Regions from separate parts of the Mesorhizobium sp. WSM4807 genome, predicted to be linked through region 2. Evidence: predicted binding sites of a transcription regulator. Region 2 holds the regulator's gene; the other holds the start of a gene.
What was found. The regulator LexA, encoded in region 2, represses DNA repair genes until DNA is damaged. The targets are predictions, from matches to a motif close to TGTTCNNNNTGTGTTCNG.
Positions count from the first base shown of each region.

Region 1: a site for LexA is predicted at 1,616-1,633, ahead of AC0L3N_RS15515 (ATP-dependent helicase). Genes of this name have one in related genera too.

Region 1 is NZ_JBVVQY010000010.1:107,457-111,095, reverse strand. It holds gene AC0L3N_RS15525 (EamA family transporter) at 1-369, shown strand, start outside; gene AC0L3N_RS15520 (dienelactone hydrolase family protein) at 467-1,372, opposite strand; gene AC0L3N_RS15515 (ATP-dependent helicase) at 1,674-3,639, shown strand, end outside.
Region 2 is NZ_JBVVQY010000024.1:18,420-22,058, reverse strand. It holds gene moaC (cyclic pyranopterin monophosphate synthase MoaC) at 1-371, shown strand, start outside; gene AC0L3N_RS25365 (molybdopterin molybdotransferase MoeA) at 374-1,579, shown strand; gene lexA (transcriptional repressor LexA) at 1,684-2,421, shown strand; gene AC0L3N_RS25355 (ComEC/Rec2 family competence protein) at 2,415-3,639, opposite strand, start outside.

The DNA.
Region 1 (3,639 bases), on a different contig from region 2:
CTTGGCCATCGCGTTGCCCGCGCCGGCGCTGGCGACGGCATCGCCGGCCTGGGTGCCGCGATGGCGGTCGCCTGTCTCATCGTGCTGCCGATCGGCTTCACCGATGCGCTGCCGGCCTTCTCGGCGCCGCCACTGCTCATCGCCGCCATCGGCGTCGGCATATGCTCCTCGGTCATCCCTTATATCTGCGACCAGATTGCCATGTCGCGGCTGCCGCGATCGAGCTTCGCGCTGATGCTGTCGTTGCTGCCGGTCACCGCCACGCTGATCGGCGTCATCGTGCTCCGCCAGATACCCAGCCCTACCAATTGCCTCGGCATCGCGCTGGTGGTGGCCGGTGTCGCTTTCCACAAACCGGCGCGTGACTAGAGCATCGGACCCAAAAGTGGCAGCCGGTTTTGGGAAAATCCGATGCTCAAACCAAAACATGGAGCGGCGGCACGGTTCGACCTGAGAGTCCGCCGCTCTATGCCAGCTTCTCCCTGAGGAAGGCGCTCGTCCGTCCCCAGGCGAGGTCCGCCGCGTTCTTGTCGTAGCGGGCCGCGGACGTGTCATTGTTGAAGGCATGATTGGCACCTTCATAGACATAGATCGTGTACTCGACCTCGGCTGCATCGAGCTCCTTCCTGAAGGCGTCGATGCCGGCATTGATGCGGGTGTCGAGCCCGGCGTAATGCAGCAGCAACGCCGCCTTGATCTTCGGCACATCCTCGGCCTTCGGCTGCATGCCGTAATAGGCGACAGCGGCGGCCAGATCCGGCGCGTTGGCAGCCAATGTGTTCACCGTGCCGCCGCCCCAGCAGAAGCCGACCGCGCCGACCTTGCCGTTGCCATCCGCGTATCCCTTGAGGAAAGCGACCGTTGCGACCGCATTGGCGATGGTCTGCGCCGGATCGAGTTTGGAAAACTGCTCACGCGCCTTGTCTTCGTCGGCCGGCGTGCCGCCGAGCGGCGACAGGAAGTCCGGGGCAAGCGCCACAAATCCTTCCAGCGCCACGCGCCGCGCCACATCGCGTATATGCGGGTTGAGCCCCCTGTTCTCATGCACGACGATGACGGTGCCGAGCTTGCCGGACTGGCCGGCCGGCTTGACCAGATAGCCCTTCATCTCGCCACCGCTGCCGGGATAGCTGATGTCCTCGCCGGTCACGCGTGAATCGTCCTCGGCAATGATCGCTGCCCGGGCCGAATTCGCAGCCAGCAGCGGCGCGATTGCGGCCGCCGCCGCACCTGATCCGGCAAGCCTGGTCAACTGTTCCATGAAGCGCCGCCGGTCGAGCGTCAGATGCGTGTATTCGTCATAGGCGTCGATCATCGCCTGGGTAATGGCGGGTGTCGTGACGGCTGGGCTGGCAGGTCTAGGTTTCGTCATAGCGCTCTCCTCAGCTTCGGGAAGTACTTCCGCCGCGCAACATAGGGTGGAAGCCCGCATGGTCCAGTCACGGATCAGTGAGGCGCTGCTGACGCAAGCCCAGGTCCGCCAGACCGGCGGCTGGTCCAGGATGACACCCTTCGACTGGTGCGCTGTCCCACTTTCTCCGGCCCGCCATGGCTGTCAAGCAGGCCGGCGCTATAGGTGGTGTTCTACCGGATTTGTAACTCCCCCGCCTGGATTGAGAACAAAACGGAGACACTTCTGGCCTTTCGCTGCCGAATCACTACATTCGGGGACAATGTCCGGCTTTTCGGAAGACATGCCCTTTTTTGACGAACCGAATGCGCGGCCCACGGCCCCGTCCGGCATCGCCGCGCGCGCCATGGCTGCCCGCAGCGGCCACAACAATGCACCCGACTATCTGAAGGGGCTCAACCCCGAGCAGCGGCTGGCGGTGGAAACCACCGAAGGCCCGGTTCTGGTGCTGGCCGGCGCCGGCACCGGCAAGACACGCGTCTTGACCACCCGCATCGCTCACATCCTTGAGACCAAGAGGGCCGAGCCTTGGCAGATCCTCGCCGTCACCTTTACCAACAAGGCCGCGCGCGAAATGAAGCAGCGCATTGGCCTGCTGGTCGGCCATCAGATAGAGGGCATGCCGTGGCTCGGCACCTTCCACTCGATTGGCGTGAAGCTGCTGCGCCGCCACGCCGAGCTTGCCGGACTCAAATCCGACTTCACCATTCTCGACACCGACGACGTCGTGCGCCTGATCAAGCAGCTCATCCAGGCCGAAGGGCTGGACGACAAGCGCTGGCCGGCCAAGCAGTTCGCCCAGATGATCGACGGCTGGAAGAACAAGGGGCTTGGCCCCGCCGACATTGCCGAGGGCGACGCCCGCGCCTTCGCCAACGGCAAGGGCCGCGAGCTCTACAAAGCCTATCAGGAGCGGCTGAAGACGCTGAACGCCTGCGACTTCGGCGACCTCCTGTGCCACCCGATCCGCATCTTCCGCGCCAATCCGGACGTGCTGAAGGAATACCACAAGCGCTTCCGCTACATCCTCGTCGACGAGTACCAGGACACCAACACCGCCCAATACATGTGGCTGCGCCTGCTGGCCCAGCGGCCGCAATCCTCCCCCCTTGAGGGGGAGGTGCCCGCGAAGTGGGCGGAGGGGGTCGCCTCAGAAGGCACCGCCAGAGCGTCGAGCACTGCCGCACGGACCCCACCCGGCCGGGCTTTGCCCGGCCACCCTCCCCTCAAGGGGGAGGGAAACCCGCGCCCAGCCACCGTAAACATTTGCTGCGTCGGCGACGACGACCAGTCGATCTATGGCTGGCGCGGGGCCGAGGTCGACAACATCCTGCGCTTCGACAAGGATTTCCCCGGCGCCGCGATCATCCGGCTGGAGCGCAACTACCGCTCCACCGCGCACATCCTCGGCACCGCCTCCCATCTCATCGCCCACAATGAAGGCCGCTTCGGCAAGACGCTGTTCACCGAAAAGGTCGCCGAGGACGACGAGAAGGTGCATGTCCATGCCGCCTGGGATTCCGAGGAAGAGGCCCGCGCCGTTGGCGAAACCATCGAAGCCTACCAGCGGCAGAAGCACAATCTCAACGATATGGCCATTCTCGTCCGCGCCTCCTTCCAGATGCGCGAATTCGAGGATCGATTCGTCACCCTGGGGCTCAACTACCGCGTCATCGGCGGCCCGCGCTTTTATGAGCGCCTCGAAATCCGCGACGCCCTGGCCTTCTTCCGCGTCGTCGCGCAAGGGGCAGACGACCTCGCCTTCGAGCGCATCGTCAACGTGCCGAAGCGCGGGCTGGGCGAAGCCACCATCCGCCAGATCCACGACACCGCCAGGGCGCTTCGCATCCCGATGCTGGAGGCTGCGGAAAAACTCGCCGAGAGCGACGAACTGAAGCCAAAGCCGCGCGCAGCATTGCGCGAAGTCGCCGCCAATTTCGAACGCTGGCAGAAGGCGCTGGAGACCACGCCGCACATCGAGCTGGCCGAGACCATCCTGGAGGAGAGCGGCTACACCGACATGTGGAAGAACGACCGCTCGGTGGAAGCGCCCGGCCGGCTGGAAAACCTCAAAGAACTGATCCGCTCCATGGAAGAGTATGAATCGCTGCGCTCGTTCCTCGAACATGTCGCACTGGTGATGGACGCCGAGCAGAACGCCGAACTCGACGCCGTCAACATCATGACGCTGCATTCGGCCAAGGGCCTCGAATTCGAGACGGTTTTTC
Region 2 (3,639 bases):
TGAAGATGATTCTCGACGGCGATGCCAAGAAGGGCGACGTGCTGGGCACGGCGCGCATCGCCGGCATCATGGCGGCCAAGAGGACGCATGAGCTGATCCCGCTCTGCCATCCGCTGCTGTTGACCAAGGTATCCATTGACATCGAACCGGACGCGACGCTGCCAGGCCTGAAGGTCACGGCGCTGGCCCGCGTCACCGGTAAGACCGGCGTCGAGATGGAAGCGCTGACCGCCGTCTCGGTCGCCTGCCTGACCATCTATGACATGGCCAAGGCGGTCGACCGCGCCATGGTGATCTCGGGCATCAGGCTGGCGGAAAAGACCGGCGGCAAATCCGGCGACTACAAGGCGGATGCCAAGGGGGCAGGCTAATAATGGCACTGCTTCCGGTCGCCGAGGCGCTCGAGCGCCTGCTTGAGGATGCTGCGCCCTTGCAGGCTGAAAGCGTCGCCCTGATGGACGCCGCCGACCGCGTGCTGGCGGCGCCGCTCCTGGCGCTCCGCACCCAGCCGCCGTTCAACGCGTCCGCCATGGACGGCTATGCCGTGCGGGCCGAGGATGTCGCGTCCGTGCCCGCAAGACTTTCGGTGATCGGCATGGCGCCGGCCGGACGCGGCTTTGCCGGAACAGTCGGCCCGGCGCAGGCCGTGCGCATCTTCACCGGCGCGCCGCTTCCTGCAGGCGCGGACACCATCGTCATCCAGGAGAATGTCCGCGACCTCGGCGGCGGCAGCATCGAAGTGACCGCGTCGACGGTTGAAGGCCGCAACATCCGCCGCCTCGGGCTCGATTTCTCGAAGGGCGACGTCCTGCTGGAGAAAGGCCGCCCGCTTGATCCGGCGGCATTGTCGCTGGCGGCGTCGGCCAACCACCCGCAGGTCAGCGTGGTGAAACGGCCGTTGGTCGCCATCATCGCCACCGGCGACGAATTGCTGCCGCCGGGCAGCGACCTTGGCCCCGACCAGATCATCTCGTCCAATGCCTATGGCGTCGCCGCCGCGGCCCGCTCGGTCGGCGCCAGCGCGCTCGATCTCGGCATCGCCCCCGACCGCAAGGAGGCGATCGCCACGCTGGTGAAACAAGCGGTCGACGCAGGCGCCGACGTCATCGTCACGCTGGGCGGCGCCTCGGTCGGCGACCATGACCTGGTCCATGACGTGCTGACCGGTGAAGGCATGACGCTCGATTTCTGGAAAATCGCCATGCGGCCCGGCAAGCCGCTGATGTTCGGGCGGCTGGGTGACATCCGCTGCATCGGCCTGCCTGGCAATCCGGTGGCGAGCCTGGTCTGCACGCAGCTCTTTCTGACGCCGCTGCTTGCGCGGCTCGGCGGCCGCGCCTTCCGGCAGGACATGCGTCAGGCGCGGCTCGGCGCCGCCATGCCGGCCAACGATCTCAGGCAGGACTATGTACGCGCCGTGGTGAGCGAAGAAGCCGGCACGCTGCTGGCGACCCCGTTCGGCATCCAGGATTCCTCGATGCTCAAAATGCTGGCCGACGCCAACGGGCTGATCGTGCGCGAGCCGTTCGCTCCCCCAGCCGCGACGGGCGCCGCGTGCAGCGTGCTGATGCTACGCTGAACAAAACGTCAACACATTCATTAAATTTTAAACGGTTGCGGAACACAACTGGAACAGATAGTGTTTGTTCTGGGTTTGTTTTTCTGATTCTGTTGGGGGTCGCGATGCTGACACGCAAACAACATGAACTGCTGATGTTCATCCACGAGCGGCTGAAGGAAAGCGGCATTCCGCCCTCGTTCGACGAGATGAAGGAAGCGCTCGACCTCGCCTCGAAGTCGGGGATCCATCGGCTGATCACTGCACTGGAGGAGCGCGGTTTCATTCGCCGCCTGCCCAACCGCGCCCGCGCGCTGGAGGTGCTGCGCCTGCCCGATTCGATCGCGCCCGGCCTCAATGCGGCGCGCAAATTCTCGCCAAGCGTCATTCAGGGCAGCCTTGGGCAGGGCAGCCTCGGACGACAGATCAAGCCGGCGCCTTCGCGCATGCCCGCGGCCGGCAATGACGACGACGTCGTTGCCACCATCTCCATACCGGTGATGGGCCGCATCGCTGCCGGTGTGCCGATCGATGCCATCCAGCACCAAACGCATTCGATCTCGGTACCACCGGACATGATCACCGGCGGCACGCACTACGCGCTGGAGGTCAAGGGTGATTCGATGATCGAGGCCGGCATTTTCGACGGCGACACGGTCATCATCCGCAACGCCGACACCGCCCAGCCTGGCGAGATCATCGTCGCCTTGGTCGACGACGAGGAAGCGACGCTGAAGCGGTTCCGCCGCAAAGGTGCCTCGATCGCACTGGAAGCCGCCAATCCGGCCTACGAGACGCGCATCTTCGGGCCGGACCGGGTCAAGGTGCAAGGCAAGCTCGTCGGACTGATCCGGCGTTACTGAACGGCAGGCTTTTTGGGTTTCTCGGCCCTGCGGTATGGCGGCAGGCCCCTCGCCTCGCGCGAAAATCTCCGCTGCTCATGCCAAGGCCTATAGGGCTGTCTGACGGCAAAACGGATTTCTGCGCGCGTCGTCGCAGATAGCGGATCGAAAAAGACGGCGGCACTGCCCATGCGAGCGAGCTGCCGTTTGGTGACGACGAGAACCAGCGGATTGCGGCAGGGATTATAATAGGCTGTGGCATCATCGATGACGATCAAATCCGCAAAGGCACAGGCTGGCCGTGCGGTTTTGCGGTCGTCGGCGAGCGCGATGATCGCGCCGGACTGGTGCCGGGCGAGGCACAGGCCGGCAGTGCAGTAGAAGGGCGCTCCCGGCGGCAGGTCGGCCGGGTCGACGATGTCGAACCGCACGTCTCCTTTTTCGAATGTCTCCGGCTCGACAATGGTCGCTGAAACCAGCGCATGTTTCCAGTTGTCGGTGATGAATTCGTTCGAGCGCACCCGGTTGACGGCAAGTTCGCCGCCGCCGATCGGCAGCGCCACCAGATGCGCATCTTCCGAAATCAGCACGTCGGGAGTGCGCGTCTCGGAAATCGTCAGCAGGCCGGCGAGCGCAAAGGGAAGTGCCGCAAGCCGCAACCATGTCGTTGCCATCGTGGCGATGACCAGGGCGGCCGTCACCAGCAGAACCGACTGCAACGAGATCAGCCCGACGGCATCGACCGGCGACCGCTCGGAGATCCATCCCGATATTGCAATCATGGCCGTCAGCCCCTTGCCCATCATGTATAGGAAAGGGCCGTCGAGGCCGAACGGCATTGCCAAGGCGCTAACGACGGCCAGGAACATGACGACCGTGACGATCGGCATGACGGCCAGATTGGCGAACAGGCTGAGCGGCGAGACGCGCTGGAAGTGCCAGATGGCGAAGAGTGCGGTGGCGCTGCCGGCAATGATGGAGGTCATTGCGATGGTACCTGTCCCAGCGGCAAGTTTTCGCGTGACGAAAGCGATCGTTGACCGTCGCTGTGGCGGCGCGGTGGCCTTGTCGGCACGATAGTCGGACCAGCCGGCATAGGCGCCCACGAGAGCAGCGGTCGCGGCGAAGGACATCTGGAAGCTTGGGCCGACCACCTCGTGCGGCGACACGACGATGACGGCGATGGCCGAAATCGCCAGATTGCGCATGGTGAGTGCCGCCCGGTCGAACAGCACGGCG